Regions from separate parts of the Pseudomonas sp. KH_040 genome, predicted to be linked through region 2. Evidence: riboswitches for the same ligand, from Rfam matches in the RefSeq annotation. Region 2 holds a riboswitch; each other region holds the start of a gene.

Region 1 (4,942 bases), 750 kb from region 2:
GAACCATGCTGGCCGATGAACGCGCCTTCCTTGAACTGCGCCGGCAGCGTGTTGCCCTCGGCGAAGCTCAGACCCAGTGAGGCAGTGTGCGGTCCGACTGCGTAATCCGGGGCGATGGCTTTGGCCACCAGGTCCGGATTTTGCGGCGACACACGCACATCGACGTGCTGGCCGTAATAGCTGAACGGCCAGCCATAAAAACCACCGTCCTTCACGGAAGTGATGTAGTCCGGCACCAGATCACTGCCGATTTCGTCGCGTTCGTTGACCGCTGTCCACAGCGCGCCACTGACAGGCTCCCAGGCCAGGCCATTGGGGTTGCGGATGCCCGAGGCAAAGATGCGGTGATTGCCGGTCGCCCGATCGACTTCCCAGATCGCCGCGCGGCCTTCTTCTTTATCCAGACCATTTTCGCCGACATTACTGTTCGAGCCGACCGTGACGTACAGTTTGCTGCCGTCCTTGCTGGCGATGACGTTTTTGGTCCAGTGGTGATTCAGCGTGCCGCCGGGCAGATCGACGACCTTGATCGGCTGCGATTTGATCTCGGTCGCGCCGGGTTCGTAGTTGAAACGCAGCAGGCGATCGGTATCGGCGACGTACAGGTCATTGCCAACCAGGGTCATGCCGAACGGCGAGTTGAGGTTTTGCAGAAACACCGTGCGGGTCTCGGCGACGCCATCGTGATCGGCGTCACGCAGCAGGGTGATGCGGTTTGGGCTTGGCACGCCAGCGCCAGCCTTGCCCATGACCTTCTTCATCACCCAGCCGCGAATCCCGCTGCTGTCATCCGGTTTTGGTGGGGCATTGGTTTCCGCTACCAACACATCGCCATTGGGCAGCACATAGAGCCAGCGCGGATGATCGAGGCCTTCGGCGAATGCCGCGACCTGGGTGCCAGCCGCCGCTGTCGGTTTGCCGCCGTCGGGCCAGCCGATCGCCGGGGCGATATTCACCGTCGGGATCAGGGTCTTGTTCGGTTCGGGCAGCTTCGGTGACGGGCCGGTGCCGTCGGAGACTTGCAGGCTGGAGGTTTCACCGCAGGCGGCGAGTCCTCCGGCGAAGGCGATGACAAAAACGAGCTGGGGCTTGCGCATTGCTGATCTTCCCTATGAATGCATTCCTAATCATAGAGGAGGGCGCAAGCCCGATGGTTCAACTGCTCAACCGCGCGCTTCCTTGAACAGCACGGCGATGCCCGGGTGATAATTGCCGGCTTCGCTGCGTAACTTGCGGTAGGCGTAGGGGAAATACCAGGCGACCGCGCAAGTGTGTTCCTTTTGCAGGTCGTCGACCATGTCCTGCAGCTCTTCGGGGCTGGCGCTGTGCTGGGCTTTTTGCGGCGCGACAAACAGGCAGCCGAGCTTGAGGTCGCTGGCGTAGCTGATGCGTTTGGCGTCGTTGGTGATGTCCAGCAGGGCTTGGGTCAGATTGAGGTTGGTAACCTTTGGCCAGCGCTGGGTGGCCTGGATAAAGGCGCGGTCTTCGGCACCGGCCAGAAACAGATCAGCGCGGGCATTGCGCTCGCCTTCTTCATTCTGCTTGCGCGTGGCAGTGCCGTTCAAAGTCACCAGCTCAGCCATCCAGGCTGCGGCCGAGAGCAATCCGAGATTGGCTTTCTCGTCATGCCAGTAAGGGGTGTCGCTGTCGCCGCGCACGGCGTTGTAACGGTCGATACAGTCAAACCAGCGTTCAAGCACCGGGCGCAGGAATTCCAGGCGCGGGTTGCTGATGATCATGCCTTGCATCGTCATCATCCTTTATTGTTGTAGTGGGCTTTTCGGGAAAAGCATGGCTCTTTGATATCATTTGTATCAGTGTGGCACAAGATTGGCGTCAGATAATTGATCGGCGGCAGTTATTCGCCCGATGACCACCTCTTTAATTGACGCTCCACCCCCAACCCTCTAACCTTCGCGGCTTGTTTCAGGTGCTCTGTGACCTGCGTCGACAGAGTGAAACAGGGAAGCCGGTGAGGGTTGTCTTCGCACGAAGAACCACCACGATCCCGGCGCTGCCCCCGCAACGGTAAATGAGTGAAAACTGCGCCTTGAGCCACTGCCTCGAAAGAAGCGGGAAGGCGCGCAGTCAGGCGAAACGCCGCTCATGAGCCCGGAGACCGGCCTGATCCATCCAGCGGCATCACGGTGGGCGATGCCAGGCTTTTTGCCGTCTATTCTTGTGCCTGCCCGCCGTTATCCAGCCTCAACGGAGAGCTCCCCCCATGACCGATTCCCCCGAGCGCGACGAACGCCATCTGGCGCGTATGCAGCGCAAAAAAGCCGTGATCGACGAACGCATCGCCAACTCGCCTGACGAGTGCGGGCTGGTGCTGGTGCTGACCGGCAATGGCAAAGGCAAAAGCAGCTCGGCGTTCGGCATGCTCGCCCGCGCCATGGGCCACGGCATGCAGTGCGGCGTGGTGCAGTTCATCAAGGGCCGCAACAGCACCGGCGAAGAGCTGTTTTTTCGCCGCTTCCCTGAGCAAGTGCGCTTTCATGTGATGGGCGAGGGCTTCACCTGGGAAACCCAGGATCGTCAGCGCGACATCGCCGCCGCCGAAGCCGCGTGGGCCGTGTCCCGCGAACTGCTGCGCGATCCGTCGATCGGTCTGGTGGTGCTCGACGAACTCAACATCGCCCTCAAACATGGTTACCTCGATCTCGATCAGGTGCTCAGCGATTTGCAGGCGCGTCCGCCGATGCAGCATGTGATCGTCACCGGTCGCGCGGCCAAGCCGGAAATGATCGAAATGGGCGACACTGTGACTGAAATGGGCATGCTCAAACACGCCTTCCAGGCTGGCATCAAAGCGCAGAAAGGCGTCGAACTTTGAATCAGCCACGTCACTGCCCGGCGGTGCTCATCGCCGCGCCGGCTTCCGGTCAGGGCAAGACCACCGTCACCGCCGCGCTCGCCCGTTTGCATCGCAATCAGGGGCGCAAGGTGCGCGTGTTCAAATGCGGCCCGGACTTTCTCGATCCGATGATTCTCGAACGCGCCAGCGGTGCGCCGGTGTATCAACTGGACATGTGGATGGTCGGCGAGCAGGAAAGTCGTCGTCTGTTGTGGGAAGCCGCCAATGAGGCGGATCTGATTCTGATCGAAGGCGTGATGGGCCTGTTCGATGGCACGCCGTCCAGCGCCGATCTGGCGCGGCACTTCGGCGTGCCGGTGCTCGGCGTGATCGACGGCACGGCCATGGCGCAGACCTTTGGTGCGCTGGCGCTGGGCCTGGCGAAGTATCAGCCGGATCTGCCGTTTGCCGGTGTCCTGGCTAATCGTGTCGGCACTTTGCGCCATGCGCAATTGCTCGAAGGCAGCCTCACGGAAGGTTTGCGTTGGTATGGCGCGTTGTCCCGTGAGACCGGTATCGAACTGCCGAGTCGCCATCTCGGCCTGGTGCAGGCCAGCGAACTGAATGACCTCGATGTGCGTCTCGATGCCGCCGCCGATGCATTGGCCAGCAGTTGCGAGGTAGCGCTGCCACCGGCCGTGGAATTCGCCGCGCCTGATGTGATCGCTGTAGAGCCGCTGCTGAAGAATGTGCGAATCGCCGTTGCCCGTGATGAGGCGTTTGCCTTCACCTACGGCGCGAGTCTCGATCTGTTGCGAGCGATGGGCGCCGAGTTGAGTTTCTTCTCGCCGATCCGCGACACGCAATTGCCTGAGGCGGACAGCCTGTATTTGCCCGGTGGGTATCCGGAATTGCACCACCTTGCGTTGTCGCAGAACACCGCGATGCTGGAGGCGATTCGTGCGCATCACGCAGCGGGCAAACCGTTGCTCGCCGAATGTGGCGGGATGCTTTATCTGCTGGATTCGCTGACCGACGTTGAGGGTACTCGCGCTGAGCTGGTCGGGCTGCTTAAGGGCGACGCGGTGATGCAGAAGCGTCTGGCTGCACTGGCGCTGCAAGCAGTGGATTTGCCGGAAGGATCGTTGCGTGGGCACACTTATCATCATTCGTTGACGACGACTGAGCTGACGCCGATTGCGCGTGGCTTGAGTCCGAATGGCGGGCGCGGCGCCGAGGCGGTTTATCGGGACGGGCGGATGACGGCCTCTTATGTGCACTTCTACTTCCCGTCGAGTCCCGCGGCTATCGCAGCATTGTTTGCACCCGACCTCCATGCCGCCATCGCTGGCAAGCCAGCTCCCACATTGGGCGGTGAGCTTCCTGAAGAAATGCAATCCCCTGTGGGAGCTGGCTTGCCAGCGAAAGGGCCATGACAGACAACGCATTCTCCGAAGCCGAGCGCCAAGCCGTCTATAAAGCCATCGCCGAACGCCGCGACATGCGCCACTTCACCGGCGGCACCGTCGAGCCGGAATTGCTGCGCCGACTACTGGAAGCCGCTCACCAGGCCCCAAGCGTCGGCCTCATGCAGCCGTGGCGTTTCATCCGCATCAGCGATAGAACCTTGCGTGGCCAGATCCAGAACCTCGTGGAAGAAGAACGCATCCGCACCGCAGAAGCCCTCGGCGAGCGCAGTGACGAGTTCATGAAACTCAAGGTCGAAGGCATCCATGACTGCGCCGAAGTGCTGGTCGCCGCGCTGATGGACGATCGCGAAAAACACATCTTCGGTCGCCGCACGCTGCCGGAAATGGACATGGCCTCGCTGTCCTGCGCGATTCAGAATCTGTGGCTGGCCTCGCGCGTCGAAGGTCTGGGCATGGGCTGGGTTTCGCTGTTCGAGCCGCAGGCACTGGCGGATTTGCTGAAATTGCCCGCAGGCGCCAAACCTCTCGCCGTTTTGTGTCTGGGCCCGGTCAAGGAATTCTATCCGGCGCCGATGCTGGTACTCGAAGGGTGGGCGCAGGCGCGGCCGCTCAATGAGTTGCTGTATGAAAATTATTGGGGAGTGAGTCAATGAGTGTGGCGTTATTGAGTGTCGCCGCGGTGGCGCTGGATGCGCTGCTCGGTGAACCGAAACGC
Region 2 (4,942 bases):
CGGCTCGTCATGGTAAATCTTGCCGATGCCGTGCCCACAATATTCGCGCACTACGCTGAAACCTTCCTTCTCCGCCAGCGTCTGGATCGCGTGGCCGATGTCGCCCAACGTGGCGCCAGGTTTCACCACACGAATACCCGCGCACATCGCCTCGTAAGTGGTCTTGATCAGGTGCTGCGCCTCAGGCGTCGCCTCACCGACCACGTACATGCGGCTGGTATCACCGAACCAGCCGTCCTTGATCACCGCGATGTCGAGGTTGACGATGTCGCCATCCTTCAGAGGTGTGCCCGACGGGATGCCGTGGCAGACCACATCGTTGACCGAGGCGCAGACGGTTTTCGGGAAGCCGTGATAACCGACGTTGGCTGGCACGGCTTTCTGCACGTTGACGATGTAGTCGTTGCACAGTTGATCGAGCTGATCTGTGGTGACGCCGGCCTTGACGTGCGGCACCAGCATTGCCAGTACCTCGGCGGCGAGTTTGCCGGCAGCACGCGATTGCGCGATGTCGGCCGGGGTGTTGATCTTGATCTGGTTTCTCATGCGCTGACGGCTTCCTGAGTCAGTTGTTGCAGATCCAGCCCGCCGTTCTGTTCGGCGCGGATCAGCAAGCGGCAAATGGCGCTGTGGTCGAGGTTGGGGTGCAGTTCGGCGAGCATGCCGATGCGCATCCAGTGCTCGGCCTGCGCGTTGATCGAGCGGCTGAGCGCATTGCTGGAGATGCGCAGGTTCTCGTGCATGTCCTCTGAAATCTTTACGATGCCCATATATGAATCCGATACGATGTGTATATGGATCGTATATTAGCCAAGCATCCACCAAAATTGCAAACACACACGCTGATCGTTCCCACGCTCCTGCGTGGGAATGCAGCCCGTGACGCTCCGCGTCACTGGACGCGGAGCGTCCCTAGAGGCATTACCACGCGGAGCGTGGGAACGATCAGTTCGCGGCATTGCCAAATCGCGGGCAAAAAAAAGCTGCCAAATTCGGCAGCAAAAACTTTAAGAACACGCGATGTATTGGCCGCAGCATAGACGCCGGATAATGACAGTGTCATGACAGCCGCAAATTCATTCAACCGCCCCTGCCCCGTCATCAGGATGTCATCAAGATCACGGCAGAATCCTCGCAAACCGTCTTGAGCCTCGCGACGGATGCTCTGCAAGGATTCCCATGAAAGACGACGCCTCGCTGTTTGCCGCCATCGACCTGGGTTCGAATGCCTTTCGCCTGATGATCGGCCAGTCGGTGCGCAGTCGAAAGGGCCTGCAGATTCAGGAAGTGAAAACCCTGCGTGAACCGGTGCGGCTTGCCGAAGGCTTTGATGGCGGTGCGCTGGACGCACTGGCACTGGATCGCGGCTGGCAGGCATTGGCGCGATTCGGCAAGAAACTGCGCGGTTTCGAGGCCGGCCGGGTGCGTGCGGTGGCGACCAGTGCGGTGCGTGAAGCGGATAACGCGCAGCTGTTTCTGGCCAGTGCCGAGCGGCATCTGGGCTTTCCCATCGACGTCATTTGCGGCCATGAAGAGGCGCGGCTGGTCTACGCCGGCGTAACTCACGCCTTGCCCAGCGCCGACGACCTGCGCCTGGTGGTCGACATCGGCGGAGGCTCCACCGAGCTGATCCTCGGCCAGGGCTCACAACCCTTGTTAACCGAAAGCATCGCCATCGGCAGCGGCACCTTGAGCACGCGATTCTTTCGCGGCGGCGATGTGTCCGCCGGCGCGCTACAGGAGGCCGAACGCTTCGCCATCCTGCAGTTTGAACACGTCGCCAAGCGCTATCGCGCGCAAGGCTGGCAGCAGACCATCGGCTCTTCCGGCACTGCGCGCATGCTGGCCAAAGTGCTCAAGGCCAATCGCCTCAACGACTTCGGCCAGGACGGCATCACCTACGGCGGACTGCTGCGCCTGTCGTTACTTCTGCTGAAAGTGAACAACGTGCAACAGCTCAAGCTCGCCGGCCTGCAACCCCATCGCCAGAGCATTCTGCCCGGCGGTCTGGTGTTGATGCTGGCGGCGTTCAAAGTGTTCGGCATCGCGCAAATGCTGCCCTCCGAACCGGGCCTGCGTTTAGGCGTCTTGCACGGTTTGATGAGCCAGCACTAATCCTCGCCACGACAGATTCGTCTCCCCTTCAGCGGCTTGATCGACTACCATGCCGCCGCTGGTTCCCGAACGGGACTAATAGGGAATCCGGGGTGCTTGCACAGCATTGACCGGAACTGCCCCCGCAACTGTAGGTGCCGAGCCTGCTCCACGACTGCCACTGGGTGAATCCCGGGAAGGCCGGAGCCAGGCGATGACGCATCAGTCAGGAGACCTGCCGGCACAGTGATTACTAACCGGCGGGGTGTCCGGGAAGGACATCGTGCCGTGTACTTCTTCTTTTGATGACCGGCCTTGCGCAGTTTCCCTGACCGCGTTCGATGGTGTGTTTCCGATCCGTACTCTCCCGCTCCCCGTACGGTTCCCCTGGAGACTGCCCCATGCTGCTGCCCCGCATCGCCACCCTCATCACCGGCCTGAGCCTTGGCGCCATGGCGCAAGCGGCACCGACGGTCTATCCGCTGACGATCGAAAACTGCGGCAGCACCCTCAATTTCCAACACGCACCGACGCGCACCGTGACCATCGGCCAGGCCGGCACGGAAATGCTCTACGCCATGGGCCTGGGCGACAAAGTCGTCGGCACCTCGTTGTGGTTCAACAACGTGCTGAATAAATACAAGACACAGAATGACAAGATCGAGCGTCTGGCCGATAACGAACCGAGTTTCGAATCGGTGATCGGCAAGCGCCCGGAACTGGTCGCCGTGGAGCTGGAATGGATGGTCGGCCCGCAAGGCGCGGTCGGCACCCGTGAGCAATTTCATGAATTGAAGATTCCGACCTACCTGCTGCCTTCCGATTGCGAAGCCAAGGACAACCTCGTCGGCGCCGATGGCACGCGACTGGCGCCGTTTCGCATCGAGACGATTTACAAAAGCGTGAGCCAACTGGCGCAAATCTTTGATGTGCAGGAGCGTGGCCAGCGGCTCAACGACGAACTCAAGGCCAGCCTCGCCAAGTCGATTGCCACCGCCCAAGGTAAACAACTGAAGGATGCCAGCGCGCTGGTGTGGTTCTCCAGTGCACAAATGGACATCGAGCCATTTGTGGCCGGACACAAAGGCATTCCCGATTTCATGCTCAGCACCCTCGGCGTGCGCAACGTGGTGGCGTCCGATGAAGAGTGGCCAACGGTCGGCTGGGAAACCATCGCCAAAGCCAATCCGACCTTCCTCGTGATCGCGCGCATGGATCGTCGACGCTTCCCCGCTGACGACTATGAAAAGAAACTCGCCTTCCTGCGCAGCGATCCGGTGACACGCAACATGGACGCGGTGAAACACAACCGCATCATCATTCTCGACGCCATGGCCATGCAGGCGAGCTTGCGCATGTTCGACGGCATCGAGCAACTGGCCACGGCCATCAACGGCTATGACCTGTCGCAATGAGTGCCAGCCTGATCCGTACGTTGCTGGCCCTGGCGACGCTGTTGATTGCAGTGGTTGCGGGCGTGGCCATCGGTGAAACCTCGATTGAACCGGGTGTGGTCGTGCAAGTGCTGGCGAACAAATTGTGGGGCGCCGGATACGCGCTGGATCCTATCGATGAAGGCATCGTCTGGAACTACCGCCTGACCCGCGCACTGGTCGCAGCCGCGTGCGGTGCCGGTCTGGCGACGTGCGGGGTGATTTTGCAGTCGCTGCTGCGTAATCCGCTGGCCGATCCCTACTTGCTGGGGATTTCTGCCGGCGCCTCGACCGGGGCGGTGATGGTCGCGCTGCTTGGCGTTGGCGCGGGGATGATCTCATTGTCAGTCGGTGCCTTCGCCGGCGCGGTCACGGCGTTCGTGCTGGTGATTCTGCTGGCGCGAGTCAGCGGTTCGGCCAGCGGCACCGGGCAGATCATTCTTGCCGGGATCGCCGGTTCGCAGTTATTCAATGCCCTGACGGCGTTTCTGATTACTCGTTCGGCCAGCTCCGAACAGGCGCGCGGCATCATGTTCTGGCTGCTGGGCAATCTCGGTGGCGTGCGCTGGCCATCGGTATGGCTGGCAGTGCCGGTTGCCGTGCTGGGACTGGTCGTGTGCCTGTGGCATCGGCGGGCGCTGGATGCGTTTACCTTTGGCGCGGATTCGGCGGCATCCCTCGGTATTCCGGTGCGACGGGTGCAGATTTTGCTGATTGGTTGTGCGGCGCTGGTGACGGCGGTGATGGTGTCGATTGTCGGTTCAATCGGCTTTGTCGGGCTGGTGATTCCCCACGCCGCGCGGCTGTTGCTCGGTACGGGTCATGCGCGATTGCTGCCGGCCAGTGCCTTGGGCGGTGCGGTGTTTTTGATTGCTGCTGATGTGCTGTCGCGCACGCTGATCAAGGGTCAGGTGATTCCGGTCGGGGTGATTACCGCGCTGGTCGGTGCGCCGGTGTTCGCCTTGATTCTGGTTGGCCGCAGGTCCGCGCGATGAACAGTGTTCTGAGTTGTTCTGGTCTGAGCTTCAAGGTACGCGGCGCCGAGTTGCTCAACGGTGTCAGCCTTGACGTCCGGCGCGGCGAAACCTTGGGTATCGTCGGGCCAAATGGCTCGGGCAAATCCACCCTGTTGAAGTTGCTGGCCGGGCTGCGTGAACCGAGCGCCGGCGAGGTGCTGCTCGAAGGTCAGCGCTTGGGCAAAATGGCCCGGCGCAGCATTGCGCAGAAGCTGGCGGTGGTCGAACAACAGGCCGACACCGACGACGGCATTCGCGTGTTCGATGCCGTAGCGTTGGGGCGCACGCCGTGGTTGTCGGCACTGCAACCGTGGTCGGCGGCGGACGATGCCATCGTCGAGCAGGCGCTCACCGACGTTGACGCGACGCACCTGCGCACGCGTCTCTGGCGCAGCCTGT
Region 3 (4,942 bases), 200 kb from region 2:
GGGCGTCGAGCAGGCCGCGCATTTCGGCGGGGCCGCAGGCATCGAGGCGTGGGGCGACGACTTCGCGCAGATGGTCGATGATTGCGCTGACTTCAGCCCACGCCGGCCCCTGTGGGAGCGAGCCTGCTCGCGAAAGCGGTGGATCAGGTAAATCTTTAGCGACTGATACGACGCCTTCGCGAGCAGGCTCGCTCCCACAAGGGATTTGCAGGGACTCGGAGATCAACGCGGTGGCAAACAGTTCGAGGCGTTCGCGGGTGTCGCCGGCGCTGCGCCAGACTTCCTCGCTTTGCGATTGCAGCTCTGCCGGGCGCGGGCCGGTCCATGGATCGGCTAGCGCGCAATCGAGCGGATCGAAACCGAGTTCAAAGGCTTTGGCCAACGCGCGCAGCAGGCTCGATTGCGCGCCCTTGCCGTCTCCGCGTGGAATGCGCAGCAGCGCCAGCAACGTATCAATGCGCAATCGCCCGCTCGGTGACTCGCCGAAAATGTGCAAGCCATCGCGAATCTGCGATTCCTTCAGATCACACAAATACGTATCCAGACGCGGCAGCCAGATCGCCGCATCGGCGTCACTGTCCAGCCCGGCATCAAGTTGCAGTTCTCGATCGATCTGCGTCTCGCGCACCAATTGCAGAATGTCGCGCTGCAACTCGCGAGCGCGGCGCGGATCGAGCAGTTGTGCTTCGTAATATTCGTCAGCCAACAGTTCCAGATTGCGCAATGGGCCGTAGGTTTCGGCGCGGGTCAGCGGCGGCATCAGGTGATCGATGATGACCGCTTGCGTGCGTCGTTTCGCTTGGGCGCCCTCGCCCGGGTCGTTGACGATAAACGGATAAATGTTCGGCAGCGGCCCGAGCAATGCGTCCGGCCAGCAATTCTCCGAAAGCCCGACGCCTTTGCCCGGCAGCCACTCAAGGTTGCCGTGCTTGCCGACGTGAATCACGCCGTGGGCACCGTAGGTGTTGCGCAGCCAGAAATAGAACGCCAGATAGCCGTGCGGCGGCACCAGATCCGGGTCGTGATAGACCGCACTCGGATCGACCTGATAACCGCGCGCCGGTTGAATGCCGACGAAGGTCAGGCCGAAACGAATGCCGGCGATCATCATGCGACCGTCGCGGCACATCGGATCGTTTTGCGGCGCACCCCAGCGCTCGATAACGGCGGTGCGATTGGCCTCGGGCAGCGCGTTGAACATCGCTAAATAAGCGTCCATCGCCAGGCTTTGCTGGCACGGACGCAGGTCAATCGTGTCGAGATCGTTGCTGACGCCACCGAGCAATTGCTGGATCAACTCGGTGCCGCTGCTCGGCAATTCTGCGGTGATCGGATAACCTTCAGCCTGCAACGCGCGAAGGATATTCAGCGCCGCTGCCGGCGTGTCGAGGCCAACACCGTTGCCGATGCGCCCATCACGGGTCGGGTAGTTGGCGAGGATCAACGCGATGCGTTTTTCGCCATTCGGCACCCGCGCCAGATCGATCCAGCGCCGCGCCAATTCGGCGACAAAATCCATGCGCTCAGGCTGCGCGCGATAGCAGACCACGTCGGACTGGCTGCGCTCACTGCGCCAGGCCAGATCCTTGAAACTGATCGGCCGGCTGATGATGCGTCCGTCGAGTTCCGGCAAGGCAATGTGCATGGCCAGATCGCGCGGGCCGAGGCCCTGCTCGCTGGCGCGCCAACCGGGCTCGTTGTCCTGCGCGCAGATCGCCTGAATCACCGGGATGTTGCGGCGAAACGGCCGCAGATGCGGCGCTTCGGGGCTGGACTGAGCGAATCCGGTGGTGTTGAGAATCACCCCCGCCTCGACGTCATCCAGCCAATCCTCGACCACCGCCAGGCAGCCGGGCTCTTTCAGACTGGCCACCGCGATCGGCAGCGGATTCAGCCCCGCTGCCTGCAAGCGCTGGCAGAAAACATCGATAAAAGCAGTGTTCGCCGCCTGCAGATGCGAACGATAAAACAGCACCGCCGCCACCGGGTTTTCCGGCAGCCATTCGGCTTGCCAGTCACTCAGTGCGGCGGAGGTTTTATTGGGGTGGTAAATCGCCGTGCGCGGCAGGGTCTGCGGCTCTTCCCAAGGGTAATCGCGGCCGAGCCAACGGCTGGCCAGACAGCGGAAGAAGTCCAGCGCATTGCCCAGGCCGCCCTGACGCAAGAACTGCCAGAGCCGGTCGCGATCCTCGGCGCTGACGGTGCTCAAGTCGCTGAGCTCCGGGTCGGGCCGGTCATCGCCCGGCACCAGAATCACCTGCACACCGCGCTCGGACAGCTCGATCAAACGCTCAACGCCATACCGCCAATAGGCGATGCCGCCGTGCAGCGAAATCAAAATCACCTTGGCGTGGCGCAGCACTTCGTCGACGTACAGATCGACCGAAGCGTGATTCTGCACCTGCATCGGATTGGCCAGACGCAGGCTCGGATAATCCTCGGGCAACTGCTGCGCGGCCTCGGCGAGCAGCGCCAGGCTGGAGTCGCCGCTGCACAGGATCACCAGCTCGGCGGGGGTTTGTCCAAGGTCGGCAATGTTGTCATCCGAGACGAAACCGCCGGGCTGGGTCCTGAGCAGGTGCATGGTTTAAACGCTGAGCGCGGCGCGCAGTTGCGCTTCGAGTTGCGCCGCGTCGAGTTCCTGACCGATCAACACCAGACGGGTAACGCGTGCTTCATCGGCGCCCCACTGACGGTCGAAATGCTTGTCGAAACGCGTGCCCACGCCCTGGATCAGCAGGCGCATTGGCTTGTTCGGAATGGCGGCGAAACCTTTGACCCGGAGGATGCCGTGCTTGACCACCAATTGCGTCAGGGCGTCGAGCAGCAGGCTTTCATCGGCTTGCGGCAGTTCGATGGAGATCGAATCGAAGGCGTCGTGATCGTGGTCATCGTGGTCGTCATCGCCTTCACCGTGGTGGTGATCATGATGGCTGTGACGGCTGTCGATGTGTTCTTCGGAACCGGCGCCGAGGCCGATCAGCACGTCCAGTGGCAGACGACCGTTGCTGGCTTCGATGATCTTCACCGCTGGCGGCAGCTCTTCGGCGACTTCAGCGCGAACGCGAGCGAGATCTTCCGCGCTGGTCTGGTCGGCCTTGTTGAGGATGACGAGGTCGGCGCTGGCCAGTTGGTCGGCGAACAGTTCGTGCAGCGGCGATTCGTGATCGAGGTTCGGATCGAGTTTGCGCTGGGCATCGACCTGATCCGGGAACGCGGCGAAAGTGCCGGCAGCGACGGCCGGGCTGTCGACCACAGTGATCACCGCGTCAACGGTGCAGGCGCTGCGGATTTCCGGCCACTGGAAGGCTTGCACCAGCGGTTTTGGCAGGGCCAGGCCCGAGGTTTCGATAAGGATGTGGTCGAGATCGCCGCGACGGGCAACCAGTTCGCGCATCACCGGGAAGAATTCTTCCTGAACGGTGCAGCACAGGCAGCCGTTGGCCAGCTCGTAAACGCGGCCGGTGGCTTCTTCTTCGGTGCAACCGATGGTGCATTGCTTGAGGATTTCACCGTCAATGCCCAACTCGCCAAACTCGTTGACGATCACCGCGATACGACGGCCCTGAGCGTTGTCGAGCATGTGCCGCAGCAGCGTGGTTTTGCCCGAACCGAGGAAGCCGGTGACGATGGTGACGGGGAGTTTGGCCAGTGTTTTCATCGGTATGCCCTTTGGCAAGCGGCGGGCATACGGGACGAGAACCGGCAACGCGCGTGCGTGCCCGGAGAGTTCGCCACCGGATCACCCCGCCCGGTTGAATTGAGAATCTGTGACGAGGCAGGTCTCCTGGCTGACGGCGTTCAGGCGCTGGGCCTGGCGTTTGCTGCGCCTTCCCGCGGGCTCATCAGTTGAGCTGGCAGTGGCGTGGCAGCGAACATCACCGTTCACAGTTGCGGGGGCAGCCGCGGCATTGACCGCGTTCCCTTCTTAGCTTCGGCAACGGCCGAAGAACCTCGAAGGCGCAAGGCTACGCATCGTCTAAGGGTGGGTCAATGGGCGTTGAGATTTGGTTTTGGGGGCATATCCGTTGCTGCGGGTGCTGCCGCTGGCGGTTTCGCTCTTACAGCGAGTCCCTTTTTCAAACGCCAAAAAGGAACCAAAAGGCTTTGCCCCGGCGTACGGCACTTCGCTGAGGCTCAGTGTTCCCTCGCTACGGTGTCCATCCGGGGGCATCGCCTACGGTTTGCTTCGCTGCACCTCCTCTCGATGTGTTCGACTTCGTCGAACGGCGCTGCGCGCCTAACCCCCGGATGAACACCTTCGCTCGGCCTGCCGAAGGGGCAAAAGATCAAAAGCCAAAGCCAAAGCCAAAGCCAAAGCCAAAGCCAAAGCCAGATCAAGAGCCCCTCACCCTAGCCCTCTCCCGGAGGGAGAGGGGACTGACCGAGTGGTTTGGTAGGGTTACGCCGACGTGAGATATCGCGTTGAACTCAAGCTTTGAAAAGCACATAAATCGGCTTCCTCTACCTCGGGAGATTGGACTGATCGAGGCGTTTGGGGGAGGTACGCCGACGTGCGATACCGCGTTGAACTCAGATTTTGAAAGGCCCAAAAATCGGCTCCCTCTCCCTCGGGAGAGGGCTGGGGTGAGGGGCGAATCCACCACAAATCCAAAGCCGAACACGCTGTGCTCCTCACCACTCAATAGGCCGAGTGTCAGCTCGCCTGCTCTTGATCTTGATCCACGGGCGACGTCGGAAGGCTGAGTGGAGGGATTGATCCGGGCGTGGGAGCGCAGCGACCGTTTGGCGCAGCCAAACACAGCGGGAGTAGGTGCAGCGAAGCAAACCGGAGACGCTGCGCCCGGATCGATCCCGGAGCGAAGGAACCCCGAGCCCCAGCGAGCGGGCCGCACGTAGGAGCAAGCCTTTTTGGTTACTTTTTTCTGGGCCGGCACTCCGGGCGTCTGGAAAAAGTGACCCGCCGTAAGGGCGGAACCCT
Region 4 (4,942 bases), 1.1 Mb from region 2:
AGGTCGTCGATCTTGCGTTTGAACAGGGTCACGCTGGCGCTGAATTCGCGATCCAGCAGCAGGCCCTTGTAGTCGACCCCCAGCTCCGTATTGCGGCTTTTTTCCGGTTTCAGGTTGCGGTTACCGATCTCGTCGCCCGGCTCGTTGACGAACAGTTGCTCGGCGTTCGGCAGTTTGTAGGCGCTGCCGTATTGACCGCGCACCGACCAGTTGTCGTTGAGGTCATACAGCGAAGTGAGCATGCCGACCGTGGCGCTGTCGCCACCGCTCATGGCCTCGTGACGCACGCCGATGCTCGGATGCCAGTCGGGCAGGGCGTCGATCTGCGGGCGCAGTTGCGTGTAGAACGCATGGGCTTCGGCCTTGTCGTTGTCGATGATCAGCACGTCGTCCTGGCCCTTGAACCACTGGTTGTCGCTGCCGAACACCAGCACATGGCCGCCGGGCAATTCAGCCTTGCCTTCGGCCTGCACACCCCAGTCGGTGAAGCCCCAATAGTCGTTGTGATTAATGACCTTGGTGCCGCCGCCATTGACGTTGTTGACCCGGGTGTAGCGCGTGTCCCAATCGTTGATATGGCCTTTGACGAAGTAGCTCAGGCGTTCGTTGAGGGTTTGCTCGAAGGTCGCCGTAGCGATTTGCTGCACGCGGTCGTTGGTGGTTTTGTGGTTGTCCACAGGGCGGGCGAAGTCGAGATTGGCGTCGGCGTATTGGTAGAACAGTTCCAGCCGCGCATCATCGCCAAATGACTGAATCGCCTTGCCGCCGAAGGTGGTGACTTCGTAGGCGCGGTTCTTCTCGCTGACGTTTTTCAGGTCGCGGTTGCGATACGGTTGATAGCCGTCGGAAACGTTGTGGCTGACATACGCCAGCAAACCGAGATCGCCGAAACCGTTATTGAAGATGTTCTCGACGCGAGCGTCTTCGGTGGTGCCGCCAAAGCTGTCCACGCCCAGATTCACTTCGCCGGCGGCTTTGCGCGATTGCGGGCTGCGGGTGACGATGTTGATCACGCCGGATACGGCTTGGGTGCCGAACAACAGGCTCTGGCCCCCTTTGAGTACTTCGATGCGTTCGATGGCGTTGGCTGGCAAAGTGTCTAGATAGAGGCCGCCGTACAGGCGATTGTTCAGGCGCACGCCGTCGAGCAGGATCAGCGTGTCATCGTTGCGCCCGCCCAGCAGCGAATAGGTGCCGTAGTCGAACGGGCCATTTTTCGGCGCCACGTACAGGCCGGGAATGAACATCTGCATGACGCGGCTGACATCGGCACTGGGGCCGGCGCGCTCGATCTGTTCGCGGCTGACGATCTCGACCTTGCTGCCGAACTTCGCCATGTCGGCGACCGTGGTCGACTCCACCGACGGTGCGGAAACGATTTGCTGATTGAGTTCCAGTGGTGTGTCGTCGGCCAGTAGCAGCGGGCTGAACAGGCAACCAAGAAACAGGGTTGGAGCAGAAGTGTAGAAAGGTCGAATCATTGTCTTCTCGAAAAGGATCTTCGCAGAAGAGCATGCAAGAGAAGGCATCGCGCACAGCCAATACCGGCCCATGCCCGCCCACCGCAGGATTTTGCCAAACAGCAATTCAGGCCGGTCTCCGGGCTCGCGCGTATCGAGGCTTTCACCTTCCCATGGCCGTCTAACCACAGTGGTGTATCGAAAGCATCACGCGCATACCGTTGCGGGGGCAGCACCGGACTTGTTCGAAAAGAACGTACCGGTTTCCCGTTTCACCCCATGCACGGCGGCATGGGACACCTGAAACTGGGCGGCATCTGAACATTCGAATGACCGTTCGTCAACTTGCCGATACAGGTACTCGACCCGCGAATTACCAACTTTGGAAATAACTACTAAGGTCTATAGCGGTAATCACAACGCAATATCGCGCGGCGTCGACAGGCGTGAGGGATTCGCCACGTACGCTGAACAGGGAGGTTCTCATGCACGGTGCCAGCGGCCATCCTCACGGTGGGCACGCCCCGCATTTCATTCGCAGCGCTTTACTGGTCGCCATGGCCAACACCCTGATGCTCGCAGACGCTCAAGCTGCGTGCGGGCCTCTGGCGGCGGGTGCCTACAACGTCTCGCAAACCTGTTTGCCGGCGGCCGGCGTCGATGCGTCGATCAGCACGCAGTCGGGCACTACCATTACCACTACGGCGGGTTCCTCGTTGAACAGTCGTGGCAACAATGCCAACACCACGCTGACACTCACTGGCACTACGGTAAACAGCACACCCCCAACGGCCGCCAACGCAGTGTTTGCCAATGTCATCGGCACCACCGGCAACGCCAGCCTCAGCGTCAATGGCGGGACCAACACGGTGAATGTCGGCGGCAGTGGCCTGGACGCGCTGGCGATCACCAATGCCAGCGCTGGCTCGTCGACGTTTTCGGTGAGTGCCGGCACCACGCTGAACATCCTCAATACCGTGGTCGGCAATGAACACGATGGCATCGACATCAACGCCAGCGGCGGCGGGGCGATCAACCTGAATCATCAGGGCAATGGCCAGATCACGTTGCTTGGCGGCAACGGCGTCTGGACCAAAGCCACGGGCAGTGGCGAGACCAACGTCAACGTCGGCAGTGGCGTGAATATTCTGGTCAACAACGATGATGCACTCTCGGCCGGTCTTCCGATCATTGACGACACTTTGCCGACTGCCGGCATTGGTAACCACGCCGGCGTGCATACCCGCGCAGTCAATGGCAACACCACACTGATCAACGCGGCGAATGTGCAAAGCATCGGCATGAACGCCTTTGGCTTGTTCACCGAGGGCGGCACAGGCAATACCCGCCTGACCAACAGCGGCAACCTGAGTACCAGCGGCCTCAACGGTTTCGGCATTCGTTCGTTTTCCAGCGTTGGCAGCATCGCCATCGTCAACGACGGCGCCATCACCACCACGGGTGGCGGCGCCCACGGTATCTATGCCAATGACAATGTCGGCGGCAGCGGTTCGATCAGCATCGAGAACAATGCTGCCATTAACGTCGGCAGCACGGCCAATGCCGCCGGTTCGCGGGCGATCTACGTGATCAAGCGCGGTACCGGTGATGTCGCGATCACGGGTAGCGGCAATATCAAAGTACTCGGCGACATCAACACCACCCGGGCCTACGCGATCATTGTCAGTGCCGAAAACAACAATGTGCTGATTGATTACTCGGGCGATCTGTTCGCCAGCGGGTTTGGCGCGGGCGGTATACGGGTCGATTCGACCGGCGGCAATGTTCAGGTCAACTACCGTGGCGATCGCATCGAAACCCTGCACAGCAACGCCAACGGCATCTATGCCTCGACGCAGTCGCCGACGGGCACGGTCAACGTCAATTCCGGCGGCACGATCATCACCCACTCGAACACTGGCTCGGGCGACGGCACGGGCATTGGTGCTTTTGGTATCCAGGCGCTGACGCTGGGCGGCGACGTCGGTGTCGTGTTCAACGGCCCGCTGATCGACGTCAACGGTCAGGGCGCGGCGATTCTGGCCGGCAATGCCTTCAACTCAGGCAGTGGGCTGGGCACATTGAGTGTCAGTAACAGCGGGGAGTTGATCGCGCGGGGCAATCAACAACGCGGTATCCGAACGTTTTCGGTCACTGGCGCGCAAAGTGTGGTCAACAGCGGCGCGATCCAGACCTTCGGTGCCAGCGACAGTCAGGGCATTCTCGCCCAGGCCTCGGGCGCCGCGAATTTGACCGTCAACAACAGCGGCGCGATCACTACTCGAGGCGTTGGCTCGTCGGCCATAGACGCCTTGACCGAGGGCGGCAGCGTCAATGTCAGTAACAGCGCCACGCTTCAGGGTGGGTGGGCCGATAGCAGCGGCATCGCCCTTGGCGGTGCGAGCCAGACGTTGACCAACTCAGGTGCGATCACTGCGCTTAGCGATGTCGCCGTACGCGCCGATGCGACCACACCGGGCACGACGTTTGCGCTCAACAATACCGGGCAGATAACCGGCGTTATGAATGCCGTCAGCGCGGCCAGCACGGTGGCCAACAGCGGCACCTGGACACTGCGCAATTTCACCGCCAGTAGTGCCAGCGGCAGTCGCGATACCTGGGGCGTTGCCGTCAGTGATCTCGGCTCATCGGGCGCCAACAGCATCGACAACAGCGGTGTGATTCGTCTGGCGGCGCAACCGGCGACGGGCATCGTCAGCTTCAACGCCAGCGGCGCCTATCTGCCCTTGGGGCAAACGGCCAATACGCCGACGCTGGGCGGTGCTGTACAGGGCCAGTTGCTCGGTGTAAACCGATTCACCCATAGCGGCACGCTCGACCTTGCCGCCGGCAGCAACACGGTCGGCAATGTGTTGCTGATCAGCGGGGCCAACACCGTCGGCACCGATGGCGGCGGGGTGTTCGTGTCCAATGGCGGCCGGCTGCTGCTTAACACCACGTTGAATGGTGGTGGCGCGAACAGCCTCTCGGACATGCTGGTTGTGGATTCGACAACCACCGCCAGCGGCGGCGCCACCGGCGTGATCGTGAGCAATGTCGGCGGCCAGGGCGATCTGACTCAGGGCAATGGTATTGCGGTGGTCGAACTGCTCAACAAGACCGAAGCCGCGAGCGACGCCAATGCCTTTCAACTGGCCCGGCGTGTTGTCGCCGGTCCGTACGAATATCGCCTGCAGCAAGGTGCCCAGGACGGTAGCGGCAAGGACACTTGGTATCTGCGCTCGGACGCGGTACCGCCGGACGGTCCTCCAGGCCCTGATCCCGATCCCGATCCCGATCCCGATCCGACGCCCGATCCTTCCCCGGTACCCAATTACCGTCCGGAAGTTTCGCTGTACGGTGCCGTGCCCGCGCTGGCCCTGGTTTACGGCCGGACAATGGTCGACACCCTTCACGAGCGGGTCGGCGAGGAACGCCTGAATCGCGGTGATCCATTGCCCAAGGAAGACGAATCGACGTTG

The links. Region 2 has a riboswitch for cobalamin ahead of AC3IUF_RS12225 (ABC transporter substrate-binding protein). Riboswitches for the same ligand answer to the same signal wherever they lie in the genome.
Region 1: it holds a riboswitch for cobalamin, as region 2 does, so the genes downstream of both, cobO (cob(I)yrinic acid a,c-diamide adenosyltransferase) here and AC3IUF_RS12225 (ABC transporter substrate-binding protein) in region 2, are expected to answer to the same signal.
Region 3: it holds a riboswitch for cobalamin, as region 2 does, so the genes downstream of both, cobW (cobalamin biosynthesis protein CobW) here and AC3IUF_RS12225 (ABC transporter substrate-binding protein) in region 2, are expected to answer to the same signal.
Region 4: it holds a riboswitch for cobalamin, as region 2 does, so the genes downstream of both, AC3IUF_RS17040 (TonB-dependent receptor plug domain-containing protein) here and AC3IUF_RS12225 (ABC transporter substrate-binding protein) in region 2, are expected to answer to the same signal.

The regions. Positions count from the first base shown of each region.
Region 1 covers NZ_CM174487.1:1,949,685-1,954,626, forward strand. The annotation lists gene AC3IUF_RS08770 (PQQ-dependent sugar dehydrogenase) at 1-1,097, opposite strand, end outside; gene AC3IUF_RS08775 (hypothetical protein) at 1,164-1,748, opposite strand; cobalamin riboswitch at 1,912-2,142, shown strand; gene cobO (cob(I)yrinic acid a,c-diamide adenosyltransferase) at 2,225-2,836, shown strand; gene AC3IUF_RS08785 (cobyrinic acid a,c-diamide synthase CobB) at 2,833-4,233, shown strand; gene bluB (5,6-dimethylbenzimidazole synthase) at 4,230-4,880, shown strand; gene cbiB (adenosylcobinamide-phosphate synthase CbiB) at 4,877-4,942, shown strand, end outside.
Region 2 covers NZ_CM174487.1:2,701,715-2,706,656, reverse strand. The annotation lists gene map (type I methionyl aminopeptidase) at 1-546, opposite strand, end outside; gene AC3IUF_RS12240 (ParD-like family protein) at 543-770, opposite strand; gene AC3IUF_RS12235 (hypothetical protein) at 893-1,171, opposite strand; gene AC3IUF_RS12230 (Ppx/GppA family phosphatase) at 1,180-2,115, shown strand; cobalamin riboswitch at 2,158-2,351, shown strand; gene AC3IUF_RS12225 (ABC transporter substrate-binding protein) at 2,496-3,509, shown strand; gene AC3IUF_RS12220 (FecCD family ABC transporter permease) at 3,518-4,522, shown strand; gene AC3IUF_RS12215 (ABC transporter ATP-binding protein) at 4,519-4,942, shown strand, end outside.
Region 3 covers NZ_CM174487.1:2,902,962-2,907,903, reverse strand. The annotation lists gene cobN (cobaltochelatase subunit CobN) at 1-2,584, opposite strand, end outside; gene cobW (cobalamin biosynthesis protein CobW) at 2,588-3,661, opposite strand; cobalamin riboswitch at 3,761-3,972, opposite strand.
Region 4 covers NZ_CM174487.1:3,826,036-3,830,977, reverse strand. The annotation lists gene AC3IUF_RS17040 (TonB-dependent receptor plug domain-containing protein) at 1-1,481, opposite strand, end outside; cobalamin riboswitch at 1,574-1,779, opposite strand; gene AC3IUF_RS17035 (autotransporter outer membrane beta-barrel domain-containing protein) at 1,946-4,942, shown strand, end outside.